One region of the Pseudomonas sp. TE3910 genome, then DNA from elsewhere that is predicted to be linked to it. Evidence: riboswitches for the same ligand, from Rfam matches in the RefSeq annotation. Region 1 holds a riboswitch; the other holds the start of a gene.

The links. A riboswitch is a leader RNA that binds a small molecule or an ion and turns the genes downstream of it on or off. The one in region 1 is predicted to bind cobalamin.
Region 2: it holds a riboswitch for cobalamin, as region 1 does, so the genes downstream of both, ACZ9H3_RS06240 (TonB-dependent receptor) here and cobO (cob(I)yrinic acid a,c-diamide adenosyltransferase) in region 1, are expected to answer to the same signal.

What each region holds. Positions count from the first base shown of each region.
Region 1 covers NZ_JBWBQN010000001.1:2,176,403-2,184,314, forward strand. Annotated here, with positions in the region: gene ACZ9H3_RS09770 (cobyric acid synthase) at 1-571, opposite strand, end outside; gene cobD (threonine-phosphate decarboxylase CobD) at 568-1,560, opposite strand; gene cbiB (adenosylcobinamide-phosphate synthase CbiB) at 1,553-2,461, opposite strand; gene bluB (5,6-dimethylbenzimidazole synthase) at 2,461-3,108, opposite strand; gene ACZ9H3_RS09790 (cobyrinate a,c-diamide synthase) at 3,105-4,400, opposite strand; gene cobO (cob(I)yrinic acid a,c-diamide adenosyltransferase) at 4,397-5,008, opposite strand; cobalamin riboswitch at 5,188-5,408, opposite strand; gene ACZ9H3_RS09800 (O-methyltransferase) at 5,493-6,140, opposite strand; gene ACZ9H3_RS09805 (C40 family peptidase) at 6,159-6,695, opposite strand; gene ACZ9H3_RS09810 (C40 family peptidase) at 6,828-7,463, opposite strand; gene hda (DnaA regulatory inactivator Hda) at 7,578-7,912, opposite strand, start outside.
Region 2 covers NZ_JBWBQN010000001.1:1,414,801-1,422,712, forward strand. Annotated here, with positions in the region: gene ACZ9H3_RS06220 (CAP domain-containing protein) at 1-579, opposite strand, end outside; gene ACZ9H3_RS06225 (CAP domain-containing protein) at 648-1,508, opposite strand; gene ACZ9H3_RS06230 (2-aminoadipate transaminase) at 1,729-2,982, opposite strand; gene ACZ9H3_RS06235 (amino acid permease) at 3,369-4,769, shown strand; cobalamin riboswitch at 4,800-5,000, shown strand; partial or broken gene ACZ9H3_RS06240 (TonB-dependent receptor) at 5,060-7,251, shown strand; gene ACZ9H3_RS06245 (ABC transporter ATP-binding protein) at 7,272-7,912, shown strand, end outside.

The sequences.
Region 1 (7,912 bases):
CTTTGACTCGCGCCTGCTCCGTTGGCGACAGCAGTTCCAGGGTGCCGACCAGGTGCGCAAATACCCCACCCCGGTTGATGTCGGCGATCAGGATCACCGGGCAATCCACCGCCTCGGCAAAGCCCATATTGGCAATATCGCCGGCACGCAGGTTGATTTCCGCCGGCGAGCCCGCCCCCTCGACCATCACCACGGGATACGTCTCGCTGAGCCGCCGATGCGATGCCAACACCGCCTGCATGGCGATGGCCTTGTAGTCGTGATACGCCACGGCGTTCATGTTGGTGACAGCACGCCCATGGACGATGACCTGGGCACCGGTATCACTGTTCGGTTTGAGCAGCACCGGGTTCATGTCGGTGTGCGGCGCCAGGCCTGCAGCCTGGGCCTGTACAGCCTGGGCTCGACCAATCTCGCCACCGTCGGCGGTTACCGCGCTGTTGAGCGCCATGTTCTGCGGCTTGAACGGTACGACGCCAACCCCCTGGCGTACCAGCCAGCGGCATAACGCGGTCACCAGGGTGCTCTTGCCAGCATCCGAGGTGGTGCCTTGCACCATCAGGGTCGTCATGGCTGCTCCTTGCAGTAGTCATTCAACGCGAGGCTCAAGCGCTGCCAATCGTCTTCCGTATCGGGCAAACCAAACCGCAAGCTGGCCGGTTGCTCGAACAAGCGCAGCAAAATACCGCGTCGTGCCATGAACTCATGGATGTGGGCCGCCCGCTCAGTCACCAGGTACTGGAACAGGTCACAGCCACCACTGGGCGGCAGGCCGGCAGCCTCCAGCAAAAGGGCCAGGCGCCGGCTCGCATCGGCACAACGCTTGATCTGCAATTGATGAGCGGCCCGGTCCTGCAGGCAGGCCTGCCCCAGCACACGGGTTGGCCCACTGACCGCCCACGGCCCGAGCTGCTCAGCCAGCAGTTGCAGCATTTGCCGCTCGGCCACGACAAACCCCAAACGCACCCCGGCAAGCCCGAAGAACTTGCCGAACGAACGCAACACAATCAGGCCGGGGCGATCCGCGTAAGCCGCAATGCTCTGCGCGGGGGTGTTGTCCATAAACGCCTCGTCAACCAGCAACCAGCCACCATGCTGGGCCAGGCGCGCATGCCAGTTCAGCAGCTGCTCTGGCGACACGACGCGCCCGGTCGGGTTGTTGGGGTTGACCACCACCAGTACATCAAGGCTGTCGAGGTAGTGTTCGATCTGCGTCTCGTCCAGCTCACGCACCCGGTGCCCGGCACGCCGCCAGCCCTCGGCATGTTCGGCGTAACACGGCGACAGCACGCCGACCTTGCCAGTACGCCGCAGGCGCGGCAGCGCCTGAATAGCCGCCTGGGAACCCGCGACCGGCAGCAGGCGCTTGACGCCATAGTATTCGGCGGCAGCCTGCTCCAAGCCATCGTCGGTCTCCGGCAGCCGTGCCCAGGCCCGCAACGGAATCGGCGGGACACTGAATGGCCAGGGCGCGATGCCACTGGACAGGTCAAGCCAGCACTCCTGAGCAATACCGTACTGCTGGATCGCCCGCTGCAGGCGCCCTCCGTGTTCAAGCATAGAATTCTGCTCCCAGGCACAACACCAGCAACCACAACCAGACACCACGGCACACCAGTTGCCAGCCACGCTCGATAGCGTCGGCATCGGCTGCAGGGCCCTCGCCCAACTGAGCTCGCTCATGCAGTTCGCCATGGTAGACCGCCGCGCCACCCAACTCGACACCCAGCGCGCCGGCCCCGGATGCCATCACCGGCCCGGCGTTCGGGCTGTCCCATTGCGGCGCCTGGCGACGCCAGCAGCGCAAGGCCAGGCGAGTCTTGCCCAGCACGGCATAGGTCAGGGCCACCAACCGCGCAGGAATATAATTGAGTACATCGTCAATGCGCGCCGCCGCCCAACCGAAGCGCTCAAAACGCTCGTTGCGATAGCCCCACATGGCATCCAGGGTGTTGCTCAGCCGATAGAGCACCACTCCCGGCGCACCGGCGACGACAAACCAGAACAAGGCGGCAAACACGGCATCGCTGCCATTTTCCAACACCGACTCGGTAGCCGCCCGGGCGACGGCCGTCTCGTCCAGCTCACGGGTCTCGCGACTGACCAGAAAACCGACCCGACGCCGTGCCTCGTCAAGGTTGCCTTGGCGCAAGGCATCGGCCACTGGCATGACATGCTCGCCGAGACTGCGCAGCCCCAAGGCACAATAGAGGGCGAGGATCTCCACCCCCCATCCGATGTAGGGCAACCAGGACAACAGCGTAGCCGCCAGGGTCAGTGGTACCACAGCAAGAAACCAGGCCGTGACACCATGGCTGCGCCAGCCACGCCCACCCGCATTGAAACGCTGTTCCAGGCGCGAGGCGAAGCGCCCGAAAGCGACCAGCGGATGGCGACGCTTTGGCTCACCCAGCAGCGCATCCAGCGCCACACCGGCCACGCTCAGCAAAGCCACACTCATCAACGCTCTCCCCAATGGTTTTCATACAGCATGTCATCGAGCGGACGCGCCTTGGTCCAGCCTTCCAGTTCAAGCATTGGCGCAGGATAAAATGCCGCCACCGGCCCCAGGCAGAGCACGGCCAATGGCTTGGCCCCTTCGGGCATCCCCAGCAAATCCGCCAGTGCCTGTGGCTCGAACAACGATACCCAGCCCATCCCCTGCCCTTCGGCCCGCGCCGCCAACCAGAGGTTCTGGATAGCGCAGGAGAGTGACGCCAGGTCCATTTCCGGCAGCGTACGGCGACCGAAAATATGCCCCTCGCGCTTATCCATCAATGCCGCCACCAACACCTCGGCACAGTCGCTGATGCCTTCGACCTTGAGTTTCATGAAGTCGTCGGCACGCTCGCCAAGCGCTTCGGCCGTGCGCACCCGCTCCTGCTCCACGACCACCTGGATACGCTGACGCAAGCTGCGGTCAGTAATACGGATAAAGCGCCAGGGTTGCATCAAGCCAACGCTGGGGGCCTGGTGCGCAGCCTGAAGCAGGCGCGCCAGAAGCTCAGGTGCCACCTTGCCGCCGATGAAGTGACGCATGTCACGGCGCTCGGCAATCACGCGGTACACCGCTGCCCGTTCGTCCGCGCTGAAATCGTGTTCGCTCATGGTGCCAGTAGCGCCGCCGACGCGTGGGGGTTGGAAGGAAAATAGAAATGCACATAGGAGGCGGTCAGCCGCCCACAGCGATAGACCGCTTCGGCTCCACGCCCACCATTGGGGCTCTGCCCGCGAGCAATCGGGGTCAACTCGGTCTGGGTCAACGAATGGTGGTAGGTGTGCCCGCGCAAGGTGCCTTCCGGCAATGCCACCGCTTGCAACGCCAGCGCCGCCAAGCGCTTTTGCATCACGGCCTCACCGGGCAACAGGCCGAGCAACTCGGCACGCTCACCCGCCACATCAGTGAGGGCATCCAGCAGGTAGAGCATGCCACCGCACTCGGCCAACAGCGGCTTGCCCAATTGATGATGGGTACGAATGGCCGTCAGCATGGGTCTGTTGGCCGCCAGGGCCTGATGGTGCAGTTCAGGGTAACCGCCCGGCAAATAGAGGCTGTCGGCCTCCGGTAACTGTTCGTCATGCAGCGGCGAGAAAAAGCTCAGTTGCGCGCCCATGTCGCGGAGCACATCGAGGTTGGCGCCATAGGTAAAGGCAAACGCCTCATCACGGGCCACTGCGATGCGGACACCGGCCAACAAAGGCTCAACCGTGTGCGGTTGGGGGGCTGAAAATGCTACGCTCGGTGGCAACGCCGATTCGCAACTTCCCCCCAGCGCCGCGGCGGCCGCATCAAGGCGAAGGTCGAGGTCGTTCAGTTCACTGGCCTGAACCAGCCCCAGGTGACGGCTTGGCAACTCGATGGCGGTTTCCCGTGACAGGCCGCCATACCAGCGCAGCCCCTCGGTGAGGCTACCCTCCAGCAGTTGTGCGTGGCGCAATGAACCGACGCGGTTGGCCAGTACGCCAGCAAATGGCAGGTCTGGCTGATAGCGTGCCAGGCCCAACGCCAGCGCACCGAAGGTTTGCGCCATGGCTGTACCGTCGATCACCGCCAGCACCGGCACACCAAAGTGCCGAGCCAGATCGGCACTGGATGGCGTACCGTCAAACAGGCCCATGACGCCCTCGATGAGAATCACGTCGGCTTCAGCCGCTGCTTCCCACAGCAAGCGTCGGCTCTGCTCGGCGCCAATCATCCACAGGTCCAACTGGTAGACCGGGGCGCCGCTCGCACGCTCAAGGATCATCGGATCGAGAAAGTCCGGGCCACATTTGAACACCCGCACCTTGCGACCCTGGTTGCGGTGCAGCCGCGCCAGCGCCGCAGTGACCGTGGTCTTGCCCTGACCGGACGCCGGCGCCGCAATCAATACCGCCGGGCAATGCCGGGTTTCACTCATAGTTCGACGCCTTTCTGGGCACGAATACCGGCCTGAAACGCATGCTTGATCATGCCCATCTCAGTGACGGTATCGGCCAGTTCGATCAGCTCCGGCTTGGCACCGCGACCGGTAACGATCACATGCTGCATCGGTGGCCGGGCCTGCAGGTCGGTGAGCACCTGTTCCAGGTCGAGGTAGCCATGTTTGAGTGCGATGTTCAGTTCATCGAGCACCACCAGGCTGATGGTCGGATCCTGTAGCAACTCGCGCGTCACCACCCAGGCGGCTTCAGCCGCGGCAATGTCACGCTGCCGGTCCTGGGTTTCCCAGGTAAACCCCTCGCCCATCACGTGATAACGCACCTGCTCGGGGAAACGCCGGAAGAACAGTTCTTCTCCGGTGCTGTTGCGGCCCTTGATGAACTGCACCACGCCGCACTGCATGCCGTGGCCCATGGCGCGGGCAAGCATGCCGAACGCCGAACTGCTCTTGCCCTTGCCATTGCCGCTCAATACCAGCAGCAAGCCGCACTCGTTCGGGGAATTGGCAATACGCTCGTCGATCACCGCTTTTTTACGCAGCATGCGCGCCAAGTGGCGTTCGTCACGCTCGGTGGATTCAGTCATCGCTAGTCTCCGCAGGCAACTGTCGGCCGGGCACCACAGGCCATCGTCAGCAACGACGACCGGCACGGGCTGGGGTTTGGAAAGGCCACTGGGCGGCGCGACAGATGAATGGACAAAGCACACGAAAAACGCGCAGGGCTGCGGCCAGAGGCCGGCGTACCGCGCATCACCCTCCGTGATGCCGTTGGCTGTAACAGGCCGGTCTCCGGGCTTGTGAGCGGGGTCATGCACACCCTGGCGACGCGCCTTCCCGGGTCGTAGACCCCGTGGCCCTGCGTAACCTTGACTCACCTACCGTTGCGGGGGCAGCGCCGGAATCGCGCTGCAAGCGCCCACCGGCTTCCCTGTTTCACCCTGCCAACCGCCACGGCTGCAGAGCACCTGAAACAAGTCGCGAAGGTTAGAGGGTTGGGCCGGGAGCGTCAATTAAAGCTGTCAGAACACCTGCTGACGCCGTGCCATGCGCGAGGCACGACAGACACGTTCAGCGCTTGCGGCATAAGGTCAGCCCATCCCCCAGCGGCAGCAACGACAAATCCACCCGCAGGTCGTCCTTCAATGCCGCGTTCAGCGCCTGGATTGCACGGGTGTCTTCACTGTCCGGTACGACCTGAAGCACGCGCCCACTCCACAGGGTGTTGTCGAACACCAGCAGGCCACCCGGACGCAGCACGCGCAAGGCTTCCTCCAGGTAACGCGGGTAATTGGCCTTATCGGCATCAATGAAGATCAAGTCGAAGGCTTCTGCATCGAGCGTTGCCAGGGTTTGCAGCGCCGGCCCCAGGCGCAACTCGATACGCTCGGCAACACCGGCCTCTTGCCAGTAGCGCTGTGCCGTGGCGTTGTAATGGCCTGGCAGATCGCAACACAGCAGATGCCCCCCATCCATGGCTTGCGCCATGCACAGGGCGCTGTAGCCAGTGAAGGTACCCACCTCGATGACTCGACGGGCACCGATCAACCGTATCAGCAAGGCGAGCAACTGCCCCTGTTCTGGCGCAACCTGCCAGCGCGCCTCTGGCAACGCCTGGGTTTCAGCACGCAGACGCGCCAACAGCGGCGTCTCACGCAGTGAAACACCTTGCAGGTAGAGATAGAGGGCATCGTCGAGGTAGAGCGTCTGACCGGTCATCGCCCACCTCGATTCAGATCAGGGGTTGCGTGCCAGGTTCGGCTGCGGCGGTTGCAGCACACGCTTGGCGTTCAGGTAAGCCTTTTGCCAATAGCTGTTCGCGAGGTAGTCCAGCCGCACCGTACCACCGGTACGAGGCGCATGGACAAAACGCCCTTCGCCCACATAGATACCGGCATGGCTGACCTCGGAGCCACCATTGGTGGCAAAAAACACCAGATCGCCAGACTGCAGCGCATTACGTTCGATGTTCGGCGCACGAATGCCGATCATCTCGCGGGTAGAACGCGGCAGGGAAATACCTGCGGCATCACGATAAACATAGCCGATCAGGCCGCTGCAATCGAATCCGGAGTCTGGCGTGTTGCCACCCCAACGATACGGCGTACCCACCAGGCCCAAGGCGCGGAACAGTACATCTTCGGCAACCGGGGAGAAATAGACTTGCGGTGCCATGACCGCAGGCTCGACCACTCGCGGGGCCGGAGCCTGGGTTGAGCAGGCGCCCAGCAGGGCTGCCAGGGCAAGTACCGCGAAACGCGCCATCATCGACATAGTCAGAACATCCTGTCTGAAGCCGGCTGGCACTTGGCCAGAAAATAGTGGTAGTGAAGATTAGACGCTTTCTAAAAACAAGCACGGCGACGCACCCTAGGGCTACGTCGCCGTGTCAAACCTGATCGAGGCTCAGTTACGCGAAATGGTGGTCGGACCCGCCATTGCCAGCGCGCGCTTGGCTTCGATGAAGGTTTTGCTCCAGTAGCGATCGCCAAGGCTGTCGATTCGCACACCACCGCTGCGACGGCTGCTGGAGTGAATGAACTGATCGTCACCCAGGTAGATACCGGCGTGGCTGACACGACCGCGACCATTGGTGCTGAAGAACAGCAAATCGCCTGGCTTGAGGTTGTTACGCGCAACCTGTGGCGCCTTGACGTTGATCATCTCGCGGGTAGAGCGAGGCAGCTTCATGCCAGCTTCTTCACGGAACAGATAACCGATGAAACCGCTGCAATCGAAGCCCGAGGCCTCGGAAGTACCGCCGAAACGGTAACGTGTACCGATCAGGGACATACCGCGCTCAAGAATGTTATCGGCCAGCGCAGGCAGCTGGTAAGGCTTGCTGCTGCCGAACTCGCTCAGCTCTTCTTCAGTAGCCAGTTCTTCATCAAACACCGAAGAGGTGCCAGAGGATTTGACCGAACCGTGATGAGCAGCGATGGATTGCTGCTCCTGCTGCTGCGATACAGGGCTATGCGCCGCGCAGCCAAAAAGCAGGGTTACAAGTGCGAGGGGCACGAGGGGTGCGAAGCGATTTAGCATGGGCACGACCGTGTCTAGAGTTCAATGAGGGGGAAACTATGCCCTCTATCGAGTCGATTTGCAAATTCAATCGAAAAAAATGTGACTTTTATGTGCCGAGGCTCTAGATCGCCGCTACCAGCCCAGGGTCTCCTTTAGAAAGGGGATCGTAAGCTTGCGCTGCGCTTGCAGCGACGCCTGATCGAGGCGTTCGAGCAGATCGAACAGCGCACTCATGCTGCGGGTGCCACGAGTAAGAATGAAGTGCCCAACCTCATCGGTCAGGTGCAGGCCACGGCGCGAAGCACGCAGTTGCAGGGCGCGCAGCTTGTCTTCATCGGACAATGCACGCATCTGGAAGATCAGCGCCATGGTCAGGCGCGACTTGAGGTCAGCCAGCTTGATCGGCAGCTCGCGAGGCGAACTGGACGCGGCAATCAACAACCGTCGACCGCTGTCACGCAGGCGGT
Region 2 (7,912 bases), 760 kb from region 1:
GGATCGGGTATGGCCTTCAGCCGCCGTTGCCAGTGTCGCATTCCAGGCCAACGGTGTTGTCGCGCCAAAGGGCTGGGTGCCGCACTGGCGGGCCTGCGCACGTGCGCTGTTGATCTGTTCGAGGAGCTTCTGGCCCTCGGCTTGCCAGTCGCCCAGTCGCCCCGCCAGCAGCGGCCGGGCCAGCACGATGCGCCAGGCACGGTCTTCGCGGCTGACGCCGATATCGACGAACTGCGGGTCGAGCACAATCTGGCAGAAACTCTCCTGCACCGCCTTCATCGCCGCCTGCGCATCACGCGGCCCGGACAAGCTGATCGCCTGCACATTGACCATCGGGTACGAGGCTCGCGCCAGTGCCTGCTGCAGGTCACCGACACTACTGGCAGACAGCACCAGACGCGGATCGGCTGCAAGTGGCGGCAACTCCTGCGAGGCCTGCCCCGCACAACGCTGCACCTGGCTGCGGTAGGCATTGATCGACTGGACCAGTTGCGTCTCCTCGGTCGCGGCTGCCGTGGCGGCTAACACCACCCCCACAGACAACGCGGCAAAACGCAAAGCGGATGATAGGACGCGCATGTAACTCTCCCTTTTGCTGATGGTGCTAATAATGCGCGAAATCCCCCCCTGCGGCACAAGGGCTTTACTCAGGGCGCACCGAACACCATCGTCCAGTAGACCCCCGCATCGCTACGCGAGTTTGTCGCATAGGCCGCGCCAACCTGGGTAAACATCGGGCTCATCAGGTTGGCGCAGTGGCCAGGGCTGGCCAGCCAGCCCGCCAGGGCCTTGTTCGCTGAACCTTGCCCGGCGGCGATGTTCTCGCCAATCTGCCGGCCACGGTAGCCAGCCGCCCATGCCCGGTCTGCAGGCATGTCACCATCAAGGTCCCGATGGGCCAGGTAGTTGCCGCTGGCCATCGACCGGCTATGCCCTTGCGCTGCGGCCCCCAGGGCGCTACTCCACGCAAGCGGCCGGGCGGCGGCAAACCGTTTACGACCACAGAGGCGCGGCTTTGCCCGCGCCGCATTGACCTGTGCCAGCAAGGTAGCGCCCGCTGCTCGCCGATCCTCCAGATGCCCCTCGAGCAAGGGGCGCGCCAACACGACTCGCCACTCACTGTCGTCACGACGGATGCCGATATCCGCGTACTGGTTATCGAGCAAGGCTGCGCAGTAATCACGCGCTAGCTGGTCGAACGCCTCATCAGCGTCGTAGGCACCCACCAAGCGGATACTCCGCACTGCAACGGCCCGATAGCCGGAATCCTTCAACGCCTCGCGCATTTCACCGCGATAGCGAATCGGCAACGCCAGGCTCGACTTCAGCGCCAGTGGCGGCAAGGCGCGGCCCGCACTTCTGCTGCAACGCTGGGGATGAGCACGGTAGTCGTTGATCGCCTCCGCCAGTTGCTGTTCCCCGCGCGCATGGGCGGGGCTGGAAAGCAGCGGCAACAGCGGGACGAGGCAGAGCGAAACAACGCGGGAACAGTGGACGGCTTGGCGCATGAGGCAGACAGCTCTGAAGAGGTGACGACAGAAAAGGCAGTAACGCAGCCAAGGCAAGACATGCCAAGGCAGGGCCTAAGACTGGAGCCGCTGCACAAGGTTCATGGGGTGAAGGGTATTTTTTACCGAGGTGGCAAGGTCGCCAGCCGGGTCAGGGTCTTCAGGACGTCGTGCTACAGCGGCCCGAGGGCCGCTGTGAGCAGTAAGGCGGGCAATGATGTCAGGCGCTGAGTCCAGCCAGGCAGCGTTCGAGAATATCCAGGCCTTCCTCGAACACCTCGGGTTCGATGGTCAGCGGCGCCAGCAGGCGCACGATATGCCGGTATTTGCCACTCGGCATGATCAACAGCCCCGCCTCACGAGTGGTTTGCAACAACGTGGCCAGCGCCTGAGGTGCTGGCGAGCCGTCGGCATTTACCAACTCGATGCCGCGCATGGCGCCTGTGCCGGTCAGGCGCCCCAGGTGAGCGGACAAACCGGATGCTTTCCAGCGCTGATAACGCTCGACAATCGCCTTCTCTTGCCGCTCGCCCCAGGTGGCGAGGTTGCTGTCGCTCATTTGCTCCAGGCTGGCCAACGCCGCCGCACAGGCTATTGGGTTGCCTGAATAGGTACCGCCCAATGCGCCGCGCTGCAGCGTGTCCATCAATTGCCGACGGCCCACCACCGCGCCCAGCGGAACCCCGCCAGCAATACTCTTGCCCAGCAGCAGCAGGTCCGGCTCAATACCCAGGCGACCGAAGCCGAAACGCTGCCCGGTGCGCCCGAAGCCAGACTGAATTTCATCGACAATCAGCAGAATCCCGCGCTCATCGCAGAACTGACGCAGGTGCCGGGCAAACGCTGGCTCCAGCGCCAGGAAACCACCCTCGCCCTGAATCGACTCCACGATAAAACAGGCCACCTCGTTGACGTCGATTTCGACACTGAACAGGCGCTCCATGGCCTTCAGCGCCTGATCGACACTGACGTCGTTGTCCGGGCTGGGGTATGGCAAGTGATACACCGGCCCCGGCAACACACCAATGCCTTGTTTGTACGGGGCGACCTTGCCATTGAGGTTCAGGGTGGCCAGGGTGCGGCCATGAAAACCGCCGTCGAACGCCACCACCGCAGTGCGCCGGGTAACGCCCCGGGCAATTTTCAGGGCATTTTCGGCCGCTTCGGCACCACTGTTGGTGAGCATGCCACTGGCCGGGTAGCTCAGGCCGATGAACGCCACAAGCCGCTCCATCAACTGAAGGTAAGGCGTGTGCGGCACAGCGTTGAACGCCGAGTGGGTCAAGCGTGCTGCTTGCGCCTGAATCGCCGCCACCACCGCCGGGTTGCAATGGCCCAGGTTGAGCACGCCGATACCGCCGACAAAGTCGATGTAACGCTTGCCATCGACATCCCAGACCTCGGCATTGCGGCCATGATCGAGTTCGATCGGGTGAACTATTGCGATGGAATTGCTGATGGTTTGCGCAGGCATGACAAGCGCCGCTCCCGTGGCTTGAGGGTCGTGTATGGCGGCTATCTAAGCGAGTGACGGTGGCCTGGCACAAGCGAATAAAAATTCTACTGTCATTCCTAAAAGTATCGAATCTGGCGTCACCGGCCACAAATCACTTAGCAAGAAGGTTTTCCTTAAGACCTCGCACGGTCGTCCCAGGCACACATTGAATTCCCCCAAGGAATGATGTTCTGAGTATTGCTCGTTTGTTGAAGCCCCGTTCGTCGACCAATACTGATCTGGATCAATTACCAGGAGCAGGACGCAGTACCGACACGGAAGGTTTCCTTACTAACGATTGTTCAGCGCCGGCTCACCCCGAACGGACCTGTGAGCCAGGGGGCTGCTGAACCGAGGGTTGATGCATGAGTTCAAACAATAACAACCGCGGGCAACGCTCGCTCAAGCATGGCCTGACCACACGCCAGGTCTCGATGATCTCCATCGCAGGCATTATCGGTGCGGGTCTATTCATCGGCTCCTCCAACGCCATCGCCACCGCAGGCCCGGCCATCCTGATCTCCTACGCACTGACCGGTTTGCTGGTGCTGTTGGTCATGCGCATGCTCGGCGAAATGGCCGTTGCAAACCCGAACAGCGGTTCGTTTTCCACCTACGCCGGCGAGGCCATCGGCCCTTGGGCCGGTTTCACCATCGGTTGGCTGTACTGGTGGTTCTGGGTGTTGATCATCCCGGTAGAAGCCATCGCCGGTGCCGACATCCTGCATGCCTGGTACCCCGCCATCCCGTCCTGGGCCTTCACCTTCCTGATCATGGTCACCCTGTCGGCCACCAACCTGATCAGCGTGCGCAATTTCGGCACCTTCGAGTACTGGTTCGCCCTGATCAAGATCATCGCCATCCTGGCCTTCATCGGCGTGTGCAGCGCGGCCGTACTGGGCTACTGGCCGCTGGCTGAAGTCTCGGGGGTCGGCCAACTGCTGAGCAATGGCGGCTTCATGCCGAATGGCTTTGGTGCGGTGCTGGGCGGCATTCTGGTGACCATCTTCTCGTTCTTCGGCGCCGAAATCGTCACCATCGCCGCCGACGAAACCGAGAACCCCAAAGAGAAGATCCGCCGCGCCACCAACCTGGTGATCTACCGTATTGCGATCTTCTACATCTTCTCGATTTTCTTCATCGTCTCGCTGGTTGCCTGGAACGATCCACGGCTGCTGCAAGTCGGCTCGTTCCAGCGCGCACTGGAAGTGCTCAATGTGCCAGGCGCGAAACTGATCGTTGACCTGGTGGTGTTCGTCGCCGTGACCAGTTGCATGAACTCGGGCCTGTACACCGCATCACGCATGCTTTACTCGCTGGGCGCACGCGGCGAAGCACCGACTGCAACACGCTATATTTCGCGCAGCGGCGTGCCGACCGTGGCCGTGCTGATGTCCACCCTGGCAGGCTTCGTCGGCTGCCTGATCAACTACCTGTTGCCGGGCAAGGTCTTTGGCTTCCTGCTCTCGACCACCGGCGCCATCGCCCTGCTGGTGTACCTGGTGATCGCGGTGTCACAACTGCGCATGCGTAAGCAGCTGGAGCAGAAAGGCCAGACCCCGGTGTTTCGGATGTGGCTGTTCCCATGGCTGACCTGGTTCGTCATCGCCTTGATCTGCAGCGTGCTCGGCTACATGTTGTTCAGCGCCGCATATCGCTATGAAACCCTGATGACCGCAGCGGTTGCCGGCATCGTCCTGATGATCAGCCTGGTGCGCAAATCGAGCACGACAACACCCGCCGCTGCTGCCGCGCAACGCGGCTAAGTGATTGACTGAGCTGGCGTTCGATGTTCAGATGCGCGCCAGTTTCAGGTGTCCTGCGCCGCCGTGCGCAGGGTGAAACGGGAAGCCGGTGCGTCTCTTTGACCAGTCCGGCGCTGCCCCCGCAACGGTAAGCGAGCGAGGCCTTCGACAGACCACTGTGCCACGGCATGGGAAGGTGAAGGCCTCATGACCCTCGCAAGCCCGGAGACCGGCCTGAAGCCTTGTTTGGCAACCCCGCGGTGGGCGGGCGCAGGCCGGTTGGCGGGCGCCTGCGTGCTCGTCATGCCTCTATGCGTTATTCCCCCGGGATTCATTCATTCCTGTTTCAGCCTGGAACGACATGTCCCGCAATTACCTGTTTCACACACTTGTGTCCTCTGCTTGCCTCTCGCTTTCACTGCCGACACTGGCCACCGATGATACCGAGCGCATCCTCGCCCTGCCCTCGACAGCCATCACGGGCGATCATGATAGCGAACACGAAGCCATCACTCTGGCAACACCACTGCCGACCGGCTCCCGACTGAACCTCAGTGCGCTGGAGACGCCTGCCAGCACCAGCAGCCTCGATGCCGAGGCCATCGACGGGCGCAACAACCGCAGTGTGCAGGACGCGGTCAGTCGCTCGCCGGGCATCACCTCTGTGGGCACCCCGGGCAACGGCAACACAGCCCTTTCTGCCCGAGGCTTCAGCGGTCACAGCTCGGTGATGACCCTGTTCGACGGCTCGCGCTTGTACACCGGTGCAGGCACCCAGAGCTTCCCGGTAGACCCGTGGATGGTCGAGCGCATCGATATCATTCGTGGCCCGGCCTCGGTGCTGTATGGCGAAGGGGCAACCGGGGCCGTGATCAACGTGATCCCGAAGAAGCCCTTCATCGGCGAGATCCGTAACCATCTGCGCCTGGGCTATGGCTCGTATGACCGCCAGCAATTGGGCCTGGACAGCGGTGGTTCGTTAAACGAGCGGCTGAGCTACCGGCTCACCCTCAACCGTGAGCAGAGCAACGGCTGGATTGATCGCGGCGACTCGGAAAACCTCGCCGGCAGTGCCGCGCTGCGTTGGGATGCCAGTGATGACCTGAGCTTCACCCTGGCCCATGAGCGTGGCGACAGTGAGCCGATGAACGACTTCGGTACTCCGCTGATCGACGGCCACTACCGCGACAGCCTGCGCAAAAAGAACTACAACCTCCATGACGCGGTACAGCGTTACCACGATGAATGGACGCGACTGAACAGCGACTGGTCGATCAACGAGAGCCTGACGGCCAGCAACCAGCTCTATTACATCAAGAGCCGCCGGCACTGGCGCAATGCCGAGGACTACAGCTGGGACAGCAGCCGCGACCAACTGCTGCGCCAGAGCTACCTGCACATCAAGCATGACCAGGAGCAAATCGGCGACCGCCAGAGCTTCTCTCTCGACCATACGTTGTTCGGCCTGACGAGCAAGACCGTGGTCGGTGCCGAATACAACCGGATTCGTTTCGACGTCGACAGCAATTCGCCGTACACCGACAACGGCGGCGACTACATCGACCCGTGGCAGCCGGCCCCGGGATACTTCAGCAGCCAGGACCCCACCCGCCCACAAACTCACAGCACCACCCAGACCTTTGCCCTGTTCGCGGAAAACCGCACGCAATTGTCAGAGCGCTGGTCGTTGGTCACCGGAATTCGCCGCGACCAGAACCATATCGACCGAGACAACCGGGTCGACGGCACGCGCAGCGACCGCAGCCTCGACGGCGGCAACTGGCGTGCCGGGCTGGTGTATGCAGTCACCGATCAGCTGTCGCTGTACGGCCAGTACTCCACCAGTGAAGACGGGGTTGGCGACCTGATCAGCCTCAGCCCGGCTGCACAGCAGATGGACCTGACCGAGTCGAAGCAAACCGAACTCGGCCTCAAGCAGCAGTTCTGGAACGGCCGTGGCGAGTGGACGCTGGCGGCTTATCAGATCGTGAAAAAGAAGCTGCCGGTGGTCACCGACAGCCACACGCGACTCACCCAGCAAGTCGGCCAGCAGTCTTCCGAAGGCCTGGAGGCGACCCTGGAGCTGGCCCTTGCGCAGCAGTGGCACGTCTCGGCAAACGCCTCGCTGGTGCGTGCCGCGTATGATGACTTCGACGAGGTGGTGGCCGGTAATATCGTGTCCCGCTCGGGCAACCGCCCGATCGGTGTACCACGGCGCACCGCCAACCTCTGGCTCAGCAAGGCCTTGCGCAACAACCTCGATGCCGGGCTGGGCTTGCGTTACGTTGATGCGCGCTATGCCGATACCGCCAACACCGCAACGGTACCGGGCTACACCGTGATCGATGGGAATCTCGGCTGGCAACTGCTGCCGGAGGTGCGTTTGGGCCTGCAACTGAATAACCTGCTCGACCGCCGCTATGCCGTCACGGCCCATAGCGCTGAGCAATGGCTGATGGGGGCGCCGCGCTCGTACTTCGCCACCCTCGATTACCGTTTCTAAGGCACAAGGAACCGCCGCTCATGACCGCATTGAATATCCAACAACTGCGCTGGACGCCGGCAGCACTCGAGCGTCGCCAGCACTGGTTGCTGCACGGTATCGACCTGCACGTGGCGGCCGGTGAGTTCGTCGGTCTGATCGGCCCCAATGGTAGTGGCAAGACCAGCCTGTTGCGCTGCGCCTACCGCTTCAACCCGCCCTTGGCCGGGCACGTCAGCCTGGACGGCACTGACCTCTGGCAACAGCGCCCGCGCTGGAGCGCACAACGCATTGCCGTCGTGCTGCAGGAGTTTCCCCAGGCGTTCGGCCTTACCGTGGCTGACGTCGTGGCCATGGGCCGCACGCCCCACCAGGGGATGTTTGCCGGCGACAACCAGGCAGACCGCCAGCTGATCGCACAGACCCTCGGCGCGGTTGGCCTGGGCAACCTTGATCAACACGATTTCGCCACCCTTTCCGGTGGCGAAAAACAGCGCGTGCTGCTGGCCCGTGCACTGGTGCAGCAACCGCAACTGCTGATACTCGACGAGCCGACCAACCACCTCGACCCACGCTACCAACTGGAACTGCTGGGCCACTTGCGCCGCCTGGGCTTGAGCACCCTGGCCAGTTTCCACGACCTGAACCTGGCTGCGGCATTCTGCGACCGCCTTTACGTCAT